Regions from separate parts of the Streptomyces sp. NPDC027189 genome, predicted to be linked through region 1. Evidence: riboswitches for the same ligand, from Rfam matches in the RefSeq annotation. Region 1 holds a riboswitch; each other region holds the start of a gene.

Region 1 (4,202 bases):
GCGGGCGGCGGCCGTCACCATCGCGACGCTGCCCGGCGCGACGCTGTGGCACGAGGGCCAGTTCGAGGGGCGCCGGGTGCGGCCGCCGGTCTTTCTCTCCCGCCGCCCGGAGGAGCCCGTCGACAAGGAACTGCTCGCCTTCCACCACCGGCTGCTGGCCTCGGTCGCCTCGTCCGGAATGCGCACGGGAGGGGACTGGCGGCTGCTCGACTGCACGGGCTGGCCGGACAATCCGTCCCACGGCAACCTGGTCGCCTGGTGCTGGGCCACCGGATCAGCCCGCCACCTCGTGGTCGTCAACCTCTCCGACCAGCCCGCCCAGGGCCGGGTCCGCCTGCCGTGGACCGACCTCCGCGGCCGCCCGTGCCGCCTCGCGGAGCTGCTCACCGAGCAGACCTACGAGCGGGACGGCGACGAGCTGGTCGACGCCGGACTGTACGTCGGCCTGGAGGGCCGGCACTGGCATGTTGTCGCCGTGCCCGTAGGACCGTAGTCGCGTCAGCGCCCGTGTGGGATGAACCGGCCGACTGCTTTCCACGCGGCCGGAACCCGCCGGTGGCGCACGGCCGCGGAGGCTCCCGCGCGCGACGGGGGAATCGCCTGAGGTTGCCAGTCGCAGAGCGTCGAGGGGTCCTCGGGAGGTGCGGCGCCTCCGGCCCCGTCGTGCTCCTTGAGAGCGACGCTGATGAGTGTGAGCAGGAGCGCCACATCGGCGTCGCAGTCCAGCAGCACGGTGATCCACGAGGATCCGGGGTGCACCCGCACAGCGGTGCTGTGCTGCAGGTGTGGGAGCAGCCGATGGACGGCCGCATGCGTGAGATGCAGATCCGCTGCGTCGTCGGAGTGGAAGTGGACGATGTCGTGCCCCGTCGTCCCGAAGGCGCGTCCAGCGGCGCATCGGGGCGAGCCACTTATCAGGTTCGGCCATGACTCCAGTTGGGTCATGGCGCGATCGGCCACGGTCATGCGCACCATGGTCGCGCACTATTCACCCTGCCAACTACCCCCCTTCACCCTCTGCTTGGTCAATTGGCCGTTCTGCGCCCCTCATGATCCCGGAGCGGCCCCGTGCACCGGGCCGTAGGGCTCATGCGGGCCGTGCCGCGCTGTGGATCGCCGACGCTTCGGCGAAGAAGATCGACTCCTCGCGCACGTATGCTCCCGGGCTCGGCGCGTGGATCATCAAGCCGTCGCCGATGTAGAGGCCGACGTGGCTGACATCGCCGTAGAAGAAGATCAGGTCGCCGGGCCGGATGTCGGCGAGGGGGATCGCCGTACCGACGGTCGCCTGCTCGCGCGCGGTGCGCGGGAGTGCGACCCCGGCGGTTCTCCAGGCGGCCTGGGTGAGGCCCGAGCAGTCGTACGAGCCCGGTCCGGACGCGCCCCAGACGCATGGCCTGCCGATCTGTCCACGGGCAAAGGCGAGTACCTTCGCGGCTTTGCTGCCGTCTCCGGAGTCCGAGGTGCTGTCCGCGCCGATGGGCACGACAGCGGCGATGGGCGTGGTGGTGCTGAGAGTGGCCGATTGCTGTGGCTGCCACTCCTCTTCGGCCGGGCGAGGAGTCAGTTCCTCGTAGGCACGCCAGGCGTCTTCCGCCGGCCGGGATTCGATCGCCGGGAAGGGCGCGATCAGCTGAGGGGTGTGGCGGGAGAGCAACTCGCGGGCCACCGCGAGCTTCTGCTGGATCTGCCCCTTGGAGGTCTTCAACGAGGCCGAGGCCTGTCGCGGTTCCGCGGCCGGTGCCGGCAGGGCCTTGGCGACTTCCTGCCGTGTCCGCGGCGCGGCCGGCAGCGCGGCGACGGCCCCCGAGGTCAACTCCGCCACCGGGCCGGCAGCCACCCCGGCGACAGGACCGGCGGTCAACTCCGGGACGGGTCGGGCGGTCGACTCCCGCCCACGCTGGGCGAGTCCATCCGCCGGACGTACCGCCGGACGTGCAGGCCGCGCCTCGGCCGCGCGGTTCGGCATTCTGTCGGCCGGCAGCCTCGCCGGGACGGTCGGCCCCAACTGCGCGCGCCCCACGTCGAACCATTGCCTGGTGACGTCGTCGAGGGCGGGATCGTTGGGCCTGCGCCCGCTGTCGACCGCCGGGTTGACGCGCCCACGCGTCCCCGTGGACATCGCGCGGGTCGCGTTGTAGTTCCCGGTGGCGGTCTCGGCCTGGTCGTAGAGGCTGCTGATCCGCTGCCGGACCTCTTCGCGGCTCGGCCCGTCCGCTGCGGGCGGCTTGGCGTCGGGAGCCATGGGGGACGCACTCCTTCCGTGTTCCGCCTACCGAGTCAGCTGTCGGGTTCGGGCGGACGGTTCCGGAAGGTATGCCCTACGGCCCTTGCCCTGCTGGGCGGTTGGGCCGATTCACCCCAAAGTCGGTCGGGTCCCCGGCTCCGGCCGCCACGGGGGCGCACCGGACTCGGCGGAGGCCGCGCGACCCGGCGAGGTTCGCCGGAGGGAGTCGTGCGGTCCGCCCGTCAACCTAGCCAACTTGTGTGCCTCGCGTGAAGGTTGAAGTGCGAAGTGTCCGATATGTATTTGTGACCTTCGTCGTACTGGGTGCCCCGGCTTGCGCGGTCGGTGTGGACCGGCGACGAGCAGCTCGGCCTCGACCCCGGGCGTACACGCCGACCTGGTCCACCGCCCGCGGGCCTCGTAGTTGATCTCGCTGCCGGAACTGTGGGCTCCACCACGGCGCACGCTGGCATGGGCCTGATGAAGTGGCCCGAATGCTCGGGCTGCTCATCAACCTCCTCCCGTTCTGGATCCGCGAGCCCCTGTTCGTCGCTCTCGGCATCCCCTTCAGCGGCTTCCTCTTCTATGCGGCCGCCAGGGACGGGGAACCGATCATGGCCGCGCTCGGCATCGCCGTCCTCGCTTTCACCGCCCTGCGCGTCTATACGATGGTCCGTGTGCTCCGAGCCCGTCGCCTGGCCCAGGACGCCAACGCCGCATGACAGTTCATCTCGGCCGCGACCGCCGGTACACCGCATGAGGTGAGCGGTCACGTCATCGGCTGCATCGACAGCCCGGAGTGTTGCAGTCCTGGCAGCAGCCAGCTCTGGAACGGAGCCAGTGCGGCCAGAACCAGGAACGCAACGCCGACCGCGGCGCTGAATACCGGTCCGAGCCGCCACAGCTTCTCGATGAAGATGACGACCGCGAGTGCGGCCATCGCCGCGATGTTCATGGTGCCCAGCGGAACGAGGACGATCATGAGCCCCCAGCAGCAGCCCACGCAGTAGAGCCCATGGTGGGCCCCGACGCGCAGGTCGCGGGTGCCCGACCGGTAGCCGCCATGGCGCACGAACCGACCCGCGGGGCTTCGGCAGTGGCGCAGGCAGATGTTCTTCAGCGGACTGAACTGGTGGAGTCCGGCGAGCAGGAAGGCTCCGGCGCCGATCCAGCGCCCGGCTTCGGGGTGGCTGTCGACAAGGTTGCCGGTCACGGTGAGGATCCCGTACACGACCAGGCCGAATGCCGCCCAAGCGATCAGGTATCCGCCCGCGAACCGGGTGATCCGGGCCGCGCGGGCCGTACCGGAGGACTGACGGCCGATGTCCAGGGCCCAGGTGACGGCCACCGGCGCCACGGACGGGAACATCATGGCGATCATCATGATCACCCAGAGGAGGAGGAACGGGGGCAGGTCGAGGCCCATCGTTCCCGGCTCCATCTCCATACCGTCGGCCTGCTCCACCACGAGGAGCCACGCGAGGAGGGCGGGCAGCAGCATGACGGACCAGGCGGCGGTCATCGTCCGGGCCGGGAGGAGGTTGCCCGGCCGCATGGGTGCGGAGAGGGATGCCCAGTTACGGAACACACTTCCAGGTCATCACAGAAGGCGGTCGATCGCCTGGCAGCCGCTCTGCCCCGCAGGACCTGCCGACCTGCGAGGACGGGGGGCGAATGGAGGTGACGATCCGCGTCACCGAGCGGATGAACCACCGCTGCGACCCCGGCCCGCCGCGCGGCTGCCCGATGACCGCACTCACCGGCGCCTGCGACCCGAAGGCTTCCCCGGACGAGGTGGCCGCCCGGCGCCACCAGGCGTCGGCCTCCTTCGAAGCCGACCTCATAAGCTGACTTTATGAGGTCATAGATCCAGCCCGGCTACTGACTTAGGTTTGCCTTAGTTTAGGCTTCCCGGCGAGTACGTCTGTTACCGCTCGAAGGGAACCTGATCATGCCTCGCCCCCTGCGGGTAGCC
Region 2 (4,202 bases), on a different contig from region 1:
CGGAGTTCGCTTCACCGCGGCTGGCCAAGCACTTGGTGGCTGCGCACGGGTAGTCGAGGCAGGGGGCGCCCTTGCGCGTGGGTGCGCCCCCTGGCCGTCGCATCACATCGGCACGGCTCCGGCCGCTCGTCCCGCCCGCGGCTCGCGTCGGGCCAACTCCGCGCCTGGGGGCTGTTGTTGGACCCGGACGCGGTGGCGCACACCGGTGTGGGCAGAAGTGGACCACCCATGGCCAGTACGGCCGATAACGCCGGTATCGCCCATACCGTCCGTGCGGTGAACGGTGTTGCTGACGGGATACCGGACGTCGTCCGGTTCACGCCGGGCCGATGAGTCGTTCGATCCGTATTCTTCGGATCATGGCCGCTCCGACTGCATATTCACTCATCGCCACTGACCTGGACGGGACGCTGCTGCGCGGCGACGACACACTCTCCGACCGGTCGCGCGCCGCGTTGGCGAGAGCCACGGCCGAGGGTGCCCAGCATCTGGTGGTGACGGGACGGCCGGCACCCAGGGTCCGACCGCTCCTGGACGAACTCGGCGGCCAGGGACTGGCGGTGTGCGGGCAGGGGGCGCAGTTGTACGACGCCGGGGCGCACCGTCTGCTGTGGTCGGTGACCCTGGACAGGGAGCTGGCGGAGACCGCGCTCGGCAAGATCGAGGCGGAGGTCGGGCTGCTCTACGCGGCGGTGGACCAGGACGGTGTGGACGGCCTGACGCTCATCGAGCCGGGGTATGTCATGCCGCATCCGACGCTGCCGGCGGTACGGGTGCCGCGCCGCGACGACCTCTGGACGGAGCCGATCAGCAAGGTGCTGCTCCGTCACCCCTCGCTGTCCGACGACGAGTTGGCCTTGGCCGCGCGGGGAGTGGTCGGTTCGCTGGCGACGGTCACCATGTCGGGGCCGGGCACCGTCGAACTCCAGCCATGCGGTGTGACCAAGGCGACGGGGCTCGCCCTCGCCGCCGCTCACCTCGGCCTCAGCCACGCCACCACCCTCGCCTTCGGCGACATGCCCAACGACATCCCCATGTTCGACTGGGCCGCCCATGGCGTCGCCATGGCCAACGCCCACCCGGAGCTGAAGGCGGTGGCCGACGAGGTGACCCTGTCGAACGAGGAGGACGGGATCGCGGTGGTGCTGGAGCGGCTCTTCGGGGCCCAGGAGAAGGCCCGGGAGAACGTGTCTCAGTAGGCGCCGTTGACGTTGTCGATCGAGCCGTACTTCGCCGCCGCGTAGTTGCAGGCCGCCGTGATGTTCGCGACCGGGTCGTAGGGGTCCATCGAGGTGCCGGGGACGTGGTACGCCTTGAAGGTCGGGTCGATGACCTGGAGGAGGCCCTTGGACGGGATGCCGGCGGCGGCGTTGGAGTCCCAGTTGTTGATGGCCCGGGGGTTGCCGGAGGACTCCCGCATGACGTTGCGGTGGATGCCGTTGTAGGTGCCCGGAATGTGCGCCTTGCCCATGATGTCCAGCGAGTGCTTGATCCAGCCGTCCAGATTGTTGGCGTACGTCTTCGTGGAGGCGGGGGCGGCCGGCGTCGCGGACTGGGTGCTTGCCTTGGTCGCCGAGCCCAACTTCACGGTCCTCGTGCCCACTGTCAGCGTCAGGCCCGGGGAGAGGGCCGTCGGGTTCGCACCGATCACCGCACGGTTGGCGTCGTACAGCTTCTTCCAGCCGCCGCTCTGCGGGTACTTCTGCGCGATCTTGGACAGGGTGTCGCCCGCGACCACCTTGTAGGTGACGAGCTGGACGTCGGTGATCGTGACTGCGGCAGCCTTCGTGACCTGCGGCGCTTGCGCCGGCTGGGCGGCGTGCGCGCTGGTCGCGCTCACGAGGGGAAGGGCCAGCGCGGCTCCGCTCGTGCCTGCGGCGATCATGCAGCGGGTGAACGTGCTGCTGGTCTTGGGGCGGTAGTGCTTGCCTCGTGCGGGCATGACGACATTCCTCTCCGGCGCCTGCGAGGTGAGCTGTCGGGTTCGGGCGGGAGGTGCCCGGCCGCGCGCTGGGCGCGGCTTCACCCCTAGCCGTTCCGTTGGTCCGGACCGGCGGCTTACCTGGGTCCCCCGCTCCTGCCGTGCGTGGGTGGGTGGGTTTCCGGGCGGTGGCAGGATTCGGCGATCCGCCCGGATCGGGGCGAACGTATGCGAGAGCACATGTCGGGAACAAGACCCGAATTCATGGCTCAGTCCGTTTTAATCCCGGAAAAGGAGGGGGTGAAATGCCCGATTGTGCCGGAATGTGATCCTCAACTTGGCTTTCGCGAAGGGGAATCGAGGTGGTGGGGCATGGCGCCGGGGCGGCTCGGGCGTGACTCAATTCACGCGACCAAGGCACATTAAAGCGGCAATGCTTTTAATTCGGACATTACGCATCGAGCGTCCGGGCCGGGGAATGCCGGGGAGGAGCTGGGCGCACCTCCCACACGGAGAGGTCCGTGTCGGGGTTGTCGTCGGGGAGGCGGCCCGCGTCGGGCTTGAAGTAGAGGCCGTAGCCCCAGTATTCGGGGAGTTCGTGGCACATCAGGTCGGGATACGGCTCGAACTGCCGCCCCTGGTATGCCCTGTTGATCCTCGCGACGGCTTCCGCCCGTGAGATCCCGAAGCGCGTGACCATCTCGTGGGCCATCTCGCGGAAGTGCGCGAGCATGCCCTCGTCGAGGTCCATCAGGAATTCCGCGGTCCGCGTCTGCGCCATGGCCTCAGGGCTCCCTGCCGGACCCCCGGCCCTCCAAGTCCTAGCCCGCGGCTCGGGGGATCCGCTTCTCCCAGGTCCGGTGGAAGACCACCTCGTCGCCGTCCTTGCAGACGACCTCGTTGGAGGTGATGAAGTCCTCGGCGTCGCAAGTGATTTCGGAGCTCGTCGAGATGCGCGCGTCCCAGGGCAGGTCCGGGCGGTGCAGGCGGACCGACCACGTCGAGCGGGCGCGGGCGGAGAGGGGGTTGGAGTCGTTGATGGTGTAGGTCTCCAGCGCGTTCTCGGTGAATTCGAGACCGTCGGGGTAGACGCGGGTGCCGCCGTAGCGCGGGTCGACCTCCAAGCGCCACGCGCAGGCGGCCACGTCGCGGACCACCAGGCGTTCCGGGCGGGGTTCGTCCAGCGTCGTCGGGACGATGACCCCCAGCGGTTCGGACTGCTCCGGATCCTCGAAAGTGAGGGAGGGCGTCGACTCCCGTGTTCTTACCGGGAGTTCCAGCAGGCTGCCCGTCGGGTCCAGGGTGATACCGGCCTCCGAGCCCGGCTGGGGCCAGATCCAGGGCCAGTACGCGTTGGAGACGGAGAGGCGGATGCGGTGGCCCGGCGGGAACGCGTAGCCGATGCTGGTCAGGTCGAAAACCACCTCCTCCGTAGCACCCGGCTTCCAGGGAACCGCCTGGTCACGACCATGACGCTTTGACAGGTTCAGTACACCCCGGGTGACGAGTGTCGAGGCTCCGTGGGGGGCCACGTCGCAGAGGCGGGCGATCACCTGACCCCGGTGAACCGAGGACCTCAGCCGCAGGCGGACTCTCGGACGGCCCAACACCCAGGTCTCCTCCGGTACTTCGAATTCGAAGCAGGCGGATCTCGCGTCCTCCTCCCGCTGGTCCGGGGGCAGGTCCGCGTCGTTCCCGAGGGGGAGGAAGCGGCCCGCGTCCGCGCCCGTGTGCTGGGGCGAGCGGATCAGTACCGGGTCGCCCTGGAGCGCGTACGAGACGGGGGTGACGGAGGGGGAGGGCCAGGCCGGGTCGCCGACCCAGCGGCCGGGGAGCTCCGAGTACGTCGTCGCCGGGAGATGTGCGTCCATCACGTACGAGCGGAGGACGGGGGTGGACAAGGCGCCCGTGTCCTTGTCCCGGAGCCAGTGGTCCCACCAGCGCAGGGTCTCCTGGAGGAAGCCGATCGCCGGGCCGGGCGGCAGGCCCCGGTCGGGATACTGGTGCGACCAGGGGCCGATCAGGCCGCGTACGCGATCCCGCGGAAGGTGTTCCACCAGCCGCAGCACCGTGTCGCGGTACGGGTCGTGCCAGCCGCCGACCGCGAGGACCGCCGCCCGGATCGCGCCGTAGTCCTCGCAGACGCTGCCGTGCCGCCAGTACGGGTCCCGGGTCTGGTGGGACAGCCAGGTGTGGATGAGCGGGTCCACCGCCTGCAGGCGCTTCACCCACATGTCGCGCCACATCACCTGGCCCACGTGCACCGGGTCGGGCGGGCGGG
Region 3 (4,202 bases), on a different contig from region 1:
CTCCTGCGCTGCCACCGCCCCGGCCAGCAGGTCGTCGCAGTCGAGGTGATCCTCGCCGCGCCGCTGGAGGCCGAACCGGCGGGCCTCGACGGCATCGCCACGATCATGGCGCGAGCCTTCTCCGAGGGCACCGACAAGCACTCCGCCGAGGAGTTCGCCGCCGAGCTGGAGCGCTGCGGCGCCACCCTCGACTCGCACGCCGACCACCCCGGCGTACGCCTGTCGCTCGAAGTGCCCGCCTCGCGCCTGCCCAAGGCACTCGGTCTGCTCGCCGACGCCCTGAGGGCGCCGGCATTCGCGGACAGCGAGGTCGAGCGACTGGTCCGCAACCGCCTGGACGAGATCCCGCACGAGACGGCCAACCCGGCCCGCCGCGCGGCCAAGGAGCTCTCCAAGGAGTTGTTCCCGGCGGCCTCGCGCATGTCGCGCCCGCGACAGGGCACCGAGGAGACCGTCCAGAAGATCGACTCGGCGGCCGTACGCGCCTTCTACGAGAAGCACGTACGCCCCGCGACGGCCACCGCCGTCATCGTCGGTGACCTGACCGATGTCGACCTCGACGCGCTGCTCGCCGACACGCTCGGCTCCTGGACCGCCTCGTCCGCCGAGCCGCGCCCCGTGCCGCCGGTGAGCGCCGACGACACCGGCCGTGTGATCATCGTGGACCGCCCCGGAGCCGTCCAGACGCAGCTGCTCATCGGCCGCGTCGGCGCCGACCGGCACGACCGCGTCTGGCCCGCCCAGGTGCTCGGCACGTACTGCCTCGGCGGCACCCTCACCTCACGCCTGGACCGCGTCCTGCGCGAGGAAAAGGGCTACACCTACGGTGTGCGGGCGTTCGGCCAGGTGCTGCGCTCCGCTCCGGACGGCACGGGCGTCGCGATGCTCGCCATCAGCGGCTCGGTGGACACGCCGAACACCGGTCCGGCGCTCGACGACCTGTGGAAGGTGCTGCGTACCCTCGCCGCCGAGGGCCTGACGGACGCCGAGCGCGACATCGCCGTACAGAACCTGGTGGGTGTGGCGCCCCTCAAGTTCGAGACCGCGGCGGCCGTCGCGAGCACGCTCGCCGACCAGGTCGAGCAGTACCTGCCGGACGACTACCAGGCGACGCTCTATCAGCAGCTCGCCGCGACAGGCACCGTGGAGGCCACCGCGGCCGCCGTGAACGCCTTCCCGGTGGACCGTCTGGTGACCGTCCTGGTGGGTGACGCCGCGCAGATCGAGGAGCCCGTCAAGGCGCTCGGAATCGGTGAAGTCACCGTCGTCCGGGCCGAGTAGAGCAGCGCGACTCCCTGAGGACCCAGGTGACTGAAGAGTCACCTGGGTCTCCTTTTGCCCGGACTTCGTGTCTCTTTCCGGACTTCGTCCCCAAGATGTCCGTATTGATACGGAGGTTGCCCGTCTGCCCTGTGGCATGCGCTACAAAAGCCGTGATCCGTTTGTTGATTGAAAGATGCCCCGTTTAGCGTCGATCCGGCTGTTCGTCAGGCAGTGCGCCGCGCCCGCGGCACCGGACAGTCATCGCCGAGTCCCCGTACGGCGCGAGCCAGGGGAGCCGGGGACCCATACGCAGTCCCTGGGGTGAATCGGACGCCCTCCCCGGAGGGAGTCCGTAGGAGACCTTCCTGCTCCGAACCCGTCAGCTAACCCGGTAGGCGAGAAGGAAGGAAAGGATCAGCCCCTATATGGCGTTCACCTGTGGCACAGGGAAGCACCGTCGCCCGAGCCGCGTGAAGCGCACGACCACGAACGCCGTCGGCGTCGCGGCGCTCACCACCACCGGCGTCATCGGAACCCTGGCCGCCCCGGCACTGGCCGCGGACACCTCCGCCGAGCAGACCGGGCTGACTCCGATCATCACCATCGGCGACACTCTCGCCGAGAAGATCGACGCGCAGGCCGTCGCGCAGCAGCGCGCCGCCGACGAGGCCGCCGCGCGGAAGAAGGCCGAGGAGGCCGCCCGCAAGCAGGCCGCGGAGAGGGCCAAGGAGGCGCGCGAGGCCAAGGAGCGTGCCGCCCGTGCAGCCGAGCGCAAGCGCCTCAACACCTTCGTCCTGCCCATCACCGGCTCGTACATCTCCACCGGCTACAAGGCCGGCGGCAGCCTCTGGTCCTCCGGCAGCCACACCGGCGTCGACTTCCACGCCGCGTCCGGCACCTCGGTGCACGCCGTCGGCTCCGGCACGGTCGTCACGGCCGGCTGGGGCGGCGCGTACGGCAACCAGGTCGTCATCAAGATGCACGACGGCACGTACACGATGTACGGGCACCTGTCGTCCATCGGCGTCTCCGTGGGCCAGACGGTCACCCCGGGCCAGCAGGTGGGCCTCTCCGGGTCCACCGGCAACACGACCGGGCCGCACCTCCACTTCGAGGCCCGCACGACCGCGGAGTACGGCTCGGACATCGATCCGGTCGCGTACCTTCGCTCGCACGGTGTGAACGTCTGACGAGCGCTTCATCAGTTCCGTTGCCCCGGCTCGCCGAGCCGGGGCATCGTCGTTTCACGCGGCCGTGTGTCCAAAAAATATCCATGGATTCCGGCCTGCCATCGGAAATTCCGGCTCCCTGCAATAGAGTCACTGAACAAGCGTCAATCGATGGCGTTTCGCGGGGATTAAAGCGGAGGTCCGGTCATGCGTATTCCGGCGCACTCGGTATGCACGGCGATCCGTGACGACATTGTCGCGGGTGTCTACGAGCGAGGCGGCCGGCTCACCGAGGAACTGCTCGCGCGTCGCTACGGCGTCTCGCGCGTCCCCGTGCGCGAGGCCCTGCGGACGCTGGAGGCCGAGGGCTTCGTCGTCACCCGCCGGCACGCGGGCGCGTGCGTCGCGGAGCCCACCGAGCAGGAGGCCTCCGACCTGCTGGAGATGCGCATGCTCCTTGAGCCGCTGGGCGCCGCGCGGGCCGCGCAGCGCCGTACCGAGGCCCACCTCAAGGTGCTCCGAGGCCTGGTCAGGCTGGGGCAGGAGCGGTCCAGGAGGGGCCACAGCGAGGATCTGCGCTCGCTGGGCGGCTGGTTCCACGAGACCCTCGCGCAGGCCTCCGGAAGCCCCGCGCTCACCTCCACGCTCGCCCAGCTGCGGCACAAGATCGCGTGGATGTACGCGGTGGAGGCGTCGGCCAACCCCGCGGAGTCCTGGGCGGAACACGGCGGCATCGTGGACGCCGTGGCGCGCGGCGACAGCGAGCGGGCCCGGGCGATCACGGCCCTGCACACCGAGCGTGCCGCGGCCGCGCACCGGCTCCGTTTTCCCGGCGGCGGAGATCGTCCGGACCGTGTGAGGACTTCGCAACCTCCCGTAAACATGACGGGCCCGCGGCATTAACACGGGCGCCGTATACAAAGAGGGGTAATTCTCGGGGGACTATTTCTGCTGCCCGCAATAGGGAAAAGCGAAGGGCTCGCCCGATGTTTTCAGGCGAGCCCTTCTATATGCGTGCGGGGCGGCGGCTTTTGGACGAAAACCACCGCCACCATCAATTGAGCAACCCCAACGGCGCGCAACCGCCTCCGCGAGAGCGGCGCCGGTTCAGGTGCACAGGCGTGTGCTCAGACGGTCTCGGGGAGCTCCTCTAGACCCTCGGCGACCAGCTTCGCCAGACGGTCGAGGGCGGTGTCCGCACCCTCGGCGTCGGAGGCGAGGACGATCTCCTCGCCGCCCTGGGCGCCCAGGCCGAGGACGGCGAGCATGGAGGCCGCGTTGACGGGGTTGCCGTCGGCCTTGGCGATCGTCACGGGGATACCGGAGGCCGTCGCGGCCCGGACGAAGATGGAAGCGGGGCGGGCGTGAAGGCCCTCGGCCCAGCCGACGTTGACGCGGCGCTCAGCCATGTGATGCTGCCCTTCAGGTTTTCAGGGTTGTCTAGACCAGTGTCCCATATCGTGAAGCGTCTCCGGAGCGGTCCTTCGTCCCGTCCGGAGTGTGGTCGGATCGCGGCCTCGATCCGACGTCCGTTCCCCACAGACTGCCTCGCGCCGTTGTCGGATGCGAGCCGTACTCTGGGGCCCATGCAGACCTCGTCGGACCGGCACGAGTACCCCGCTCACTGGGAGGCGGACGTGGTGCTGCGTGACGGTGGTACCGCACGCATCAGGCCCATCACCATTGATGACGCCGACCGCCTGGTCAGCTTCTACGAGCAGGTCTCGGCCGAGTCGAAGTACTACCGCTTCTTCGCGCCGTACCCACGAC
Region 4 (4,202 bases), on a different contig from region 1:
ATGCTGCACGGCGCGCTGACCATGCTGGTCACCGGCGTCGTCCTGGTTGGCCTCAACCAGGCCGACGACAATCCGGTCAACAACATCAAGATCGGCGTGAAGCTGGCCCTGCTGATCGTGATCCTGGGGCTCGTCTATGTGAAGCGGGACGACGAGAAGGTGGACAAGGGCCTCTTCGGGCTCGTCGGTCTGCTGACCACCGCGAACATCTTCATCGCGGTGCTCTGGACCTGAGCGGGCCGCTCGGCCTGTTCGATCCGGTATGGCCGTGCGTTCCGGCCGTGATCATCGCGTGGACCGCTCCCGCCGCGACGGCCAGCCACACCGCCACCGAGATCCACAGCAGCACCTGCCCGGGCCCCTTGAGCCAGGAGACGCCGAGGGCGGTCGCGGCCGACAGAGACGCCACCGCCGTCATCCCCATCGGGAAGACGGTCGCCCAGCGGCGCGCGTCGTAGCGGAGCCTCGGCCACCCCAGCTCCGCGACGGCGAGGACGCAGTAGGAGGCGAAGGCGAGCACGAGGAGCGCGACGGTCACGGTGCGCAGGACGTCGCTGTCGTCGTCGTTCCACAAGTACGGGTTCACGTGATGCGCGGCGATGAGCGTGGCCCCGGCCAGCGCCGAGATGGCGAGCGCGCCGCCCGCGACCCAGTGGTCCCCGGAGCTCCGGACCACCTCCCGGACGTCGAAGTGCGTGAACGCCACTCCGTAGAGCACGATCCCCAGCCAGAACAGCACCAGCCCGGCGTGCGCGAGCCACTCCGGGCCCACGGCCGCGGCGAGCGTGGCGCACAGCACCGAGAGTCCCTGCGTGGCCACACACACCAGGAACACCCCTCCCGGCATACGGCGCTTCCAGTGCCGTGCGACGACGAGGAGCAGCACCGGCCACAGCACGGCCGACAGCGCGAGCAGGGCCTCGGCCGGCTCCTGCCACCCCAGCGCGGACAGCCGGGTCCCCAGCACGGTCGTCGCCGCGACGGCGGTGAGCCCGGGAGGCGTGCAAGCCTCCTTTACCCACCGCGCGCGCTCCCACAGAAGGCGTACGACGAAGTCCGCGGCGAGCGCGAGCCAGGCGACGCAGGTCAGGGCCAGCGCGATACGGGACAGGGTCTCGTAGCCGGTCAGGTGCAGCCCGATCGAGACGATGCCGGTGGCCATGACGGCGGCACCGGCGGCGGGCGGCCGCTGCGCCCACCAGGCGCGGAGCTGGGAGATGGCTGGCATGCGCCTGATGCTAGGGATCTTCGGACGAGTTGCCCGCGGGGCACGCGCGCGTGGAGCGTGAAAACGCGGGGGCACGCGCGGGTGGAGCACGAAAACGCCGGGCACGCGCGTGAGGCACAAAAACGCGGGGCACCCGCGCGTGGAGCACGATCTGCCCCACGCGCGCGTGCCCCGCACAATGCGTTGCTCGCGGAACGGCTTACGCCGGGCGCACCACGCTGTGGATCGCCGACGTGCCGTCGTAGTAGATCGACTCCTCGCGGACGTACGCCCCCGGCTTGGGCGCGTGGATCATCATCCCGTTGCCGATGTACAGGCCGACGTGGCTGACATCGTCATAGAAGAAGACCAGGTCACCGGGCTGGGCGTCGGACAGGGAGACGGTCGTGCCGGCGTTCACCTGGTCGTAGGTGACGCGCGGCAGGGAGACGCCGGCGGCCTTCCAGGCAGCCTGGGTGAAACCCGAGCAGTCGTACGAGTCCGGGCCGGTCGCCCCCCAGACGTACGGCTTGCCGATCTGCGCGCGGGCGAACGCGAGCGCCTTCGCCGCCTTCGTCGCGTACGAGGAGTCGGTGGTCGTGGTGCCCGAGCCGGTCGTGGTGCCCGAGCCGGTCGTGGTGTCCGACGAGCCGGTCGTCGTGCTCGACGAGGACTCCTGCTGGGCCGCCTTCTTCGCGGCCTCGGCGGCGGCCTGCTGCTGCGCCAGCTCCGCCGCCTTGCGCGCGGCCTCCTGCTGCTTCTTCTTCTCGATCGCCGCGAGCCGCGCCTTCTCCTCGGCGGTCAGCTTCGAGAGCAGTTCGCGGGCCTCGGTGAGCTTGTGCTGAACGTCGGCCTTGGACGTCTTGAGCGCGTTCTGCGAGCTGGTCAGCGTCTCCAGACTCTTGGCGGCCTCCGCGCGCTTCTTGGTGGTGGCGGCCTGATCGGTGATGTAGTCGTCGACCGCCGCCTTCTGGCGGGTGGTCAGACGGCTCATCAGCTGGGTCTGGTCGAAGTAGTCCTGCGGGTTGTCGGCGAGCAGGAGGGTCGCGGTGTTGGGGGCGGCGGCCCCGGTGCGGTACTGCGCCGCCGCGAACGAACCGAGCTCCTCACGCGCGGTGTTGAGCTTGTCGGTGCGCTGGGCGACGTCGTCGAGGAGGGTGTCGACCTGCTTGCGCTGCTTGGAGGTCTTCTCCTTGGCCGCGTTGTACTTGTCGGTGGCCGTCTCGGCCTGGTGGTAGAGGTCGTTGACCTTCTTCTCGACCTCTTCGAGGCTCGGCCTGGGTTCGGCCGAGGGTGCGGCGTTCGCCGTCTGGGAGAGCAGGGCGACGGAGGTGAGAGCCGCCGTCGCGAGGGCGGGGGTCCGTATGCCTGCTACGCGCGTGCCCGTAGGACGCCATTTGCGATGCGACGCCAAGAGAGGCGACTCCTTCCGTCATCCGCCTACCGAGTTAGCTGTCGGGTTCGGGCGGGTGGATCCGGAAGGTTTGCCCTACGGTCCTTGCCCCACAGGGCAGTTGGACCGATTCACCCCAAGGTCGGTTGGGTCCCCGGCTCCGGCTGCCGCAGGGGCGCACCGGATTGAGCGGAGGCCGCACGGCCCGGCGTCGTTCGCCGGTGGGTGTCGAGCGGCCTGCCCGGCACGCTAGCCAACTCATGTGGCTTCTGTGAAGTTTGATGTGCGATATGCCCGATACATTTTCGTGACCTTGACCCTGAGCGTCACCCTGGGCAGTTAATCCGGAAAGATCTATGGCGAGTTGTCCGGAAGGCGGCGACATGTGCCTCGTTATCGGCATCGCGGTGGCGATCGCCAAGGTCTTCCGGGGCGACGGCTCCGCGCTCCCCGACGGCCGCAAGATCGTCGCCGGTGCGGCGAGTGGCGACCTGGTGCCCGTCTCCCCTCAGGGCGTGTACGTGCCGGCCTGATCGATCGCCGACCGCGACGGGATGATTCCGTAGGGTGAGAAGACGCCGGGCGGCCGACTCCGGAAGATCCTCGGCTTCCGAGCCGTGTCAAGAGGCCCGGTCGAGCTCTGATCCGTGTCACGAGATCCGATCGAGTTTTCAGGGTGGCGGCGGGGTGTCAGTGAGGCCGCCTAGACTCGGAGAGCGATGAGCAGCCTCTTTGATGACAGCTTCCTGGCGGACCTCAAGCCCACCCGGGCCCACGAGGAAGAGCCCCCGCCGCCGCCCGAGGACGATCACGTACCGGAGCCCGTTCCGGACGATCTGTTCGGCGGGAAGTTCGACGTGCCGCCGGACCGGGACGCGTACTACCGCGACGGCGCGCACCGGCCCGCCGTGGACTCCGCGGCGCTGCTGGACGGGCTGAACGAGAACCAGCGCGCGGCCGTGGTGCACTCCGGCTCCCCGCTGCTCATCGTGGCCGGCGCGGGCTCCGGCAAGACCCGCGTGCTCACCCACCGGATCGCCTATCTGCTGGCCGAGCGGAATGTCCACCCCGGCCAGATCCTCGCGATCACCTTCACCAACAAGGCCGCGGGCGAGATGAAGGAGCGCGTCGAGCACCTCGTCGGCCCGCGCGCGGGCGCGATGTGGGTAATGACCTTCCACAGCGCGTGTGTGCGGATTCTGCGCCGCGAGAGCAAGAAGCTCGGCTTCACCTCCTCCTTCTCGATCTACGACGCCGCCGACTCCAAGCGTCTTATGGCGCTCGTCTGCCGTGATCTCGACCTCGACCCCAAGCGCTTCCCGCCGAAGTCGTTCAGCGCCAAGATCTCGAACCTGAAGAACGAGCTGATCGACGAGGAGGACTTCGCGGCCCAGGCCACCGACGGCTTCGAGAAGACCCTCGCTCAGGCGTACGCGATGTATCAGTCGCGTCTGCGCGAGGCCAACGCGCTCGACTTCGACGACCTGATCATGACGACGGTCAACCTGCTGCGCGCCTTCCCGGACGTCGCCGAGCACTACCGCCGCCGCTTCCGCCACGTCATGGTGGACGAGTACCAGGACACCAACCACGCGCAGTACG

Evidence for each region. Region 1 has a riboswitch for cyclic di-AMP ahead of ACZ4RZ_RS07190 (NlpC/P60 family protein). Riboswitches for the same ligand answer to the same signal wherever they lie in the genome.
Region 2: linked by a shared signal. The riboswitch ahead of ACZ4RZ_RS30640 (transglycosylase SLT domain-containing protein) and the one ahead of ACZ4RZ_RS07190 (NlpC/P60 family protein) in region 1 are both predicted to bind cyclic di-AMP.
Region 3: linked by a shared signal. The riboswitch ahead of ACZ4RZ_RS42705 (M23 family metallopeptidase) and the one ahead of ACZ4RZ_RS07190 (NlpC/P60 family protein) in region 1 are both predicted to bind cyclic di-AMP.
Region 4: linked by a shared signal. The riboswitch ahead of ACZ4RZ_RS03495 (C40 family peptidase) and the one ahead of ACZ4RZ_RS07190 (NlpC/P60 family protein) in region 1 are both predicted to bind cyclic di-AMP.

What each region holds. Positions count from the first base shown of each region.
Region 1 is NZ_JBVHRI010000002.1:594,063-598,264, reverse strand. It holds gene ACZ4RZ_RS07200 (alpha-amylase) at 1-493, shown strand, start outside; gene ACZ4RZ_RS07195 (luciferase domain-containing protein) at 499-966, opposite strand; gene ACZ4RZ_RS07190 (NlpC/P60 family protein) at 1,088-2,245, opposite strand; cyclic di-AMP (ydaO/yuaA leader) riboswitch at 2,255-2,427, opposite strand; gene ACZ4RZ_RS07185 (hypothetical protein) at 2,722-2,949, shown strand; gene ACZ4RZ_RS07180 (DUF2182 domain-containing protein) at 2,997-3,782, opposite strand; gene ACZ4RZ_RS07175 (hypothetical protein) at 3,902-4,078, shown strand; gene ACZ4RZ_RS07170 (FAD-dependent oxidoreductase) at 4,179-4,202, shown strand, end outside.
Region 2 is NZ_JBVHRI010000015.1:31,505-35,706, reverse strand. It holds gene ACZ4RZ_RS30650 (FAD-dependent oxidoreductase) at 1-53, shown strand, start outside; gene ACZ4RZ_RS30645 (HAD family hydrolase) at 360-1,199, shown strand; gene ACZ4RZ_RS30640 (transglycosylase SLT domain-containing protein) at 1,193-1,942, opposite strand; cyclic di-AMP (ydaO/yuaA leader) riboswitch at 1,946-2,103, opposite strand; gene ACZ4RZ_RS30635 (hypothetical protein) at 2,373-2,702, opposite strand; gene ACZ4RZ_RS30630 (CocE/NonD family hydrolase) at 2,743-4,202, opposite strand, start outside.
Region 3 is NZ_JBVHRI010000031.1:7,990-12,191, reverse strand. It holds gene ACZ4RZ_RS42710 (M16 family metallopeptidase) at 1-1,281, shown strand, start outside; cyclic di-AMP (ydaO/yuaA leader) riboswitch at 1,516-1,675, shown strand; gene ACZ4RZ_RS42705 (M23 family metallopeptidase) at 1,689-2,453, shown strand; gene ACZ4RZ_RS42700 (GntR family transcriptional regulator) at 2,640-3,335, shown strand; gene ACZ4RZ_RS42695 (HPr family phosphocarrier protein) at 3,560-3,841, opposite strand; gene ACZ4RZ_RS42690 (bifunctional acetate--CoA ligase family protein/GNAT family N-acetyltransferase) at 4,019-4,202, shown strand, end outside.
Region 4 is NZ_JBVHRI010000001.1:774,212-778,413, reverse strand. It holds gene ACZ4RZ_RS03505 (hypothetical protein) at 1-234, shown strand, start outside; gene ACZ4RZ_RS03500 (tellurite resistance/C4-dicarboxylate transporter family protein) at 212-1,228, opposite strand; gene ACZ4RZ_RS03495 (C40 family peptidase) at 1,428-2,621, opposite strand; cyclic di-AMP (ydaO/yuaA leader) riboswitch at 2,630-2,802, opposite strand; gene ACZ4RZ_RS03490 (hypothetical protein) at 2,984-3,133, shown strand; gene pcrA (DNA helicase PcrA) at 3,320-4,202, shown strand, end outside.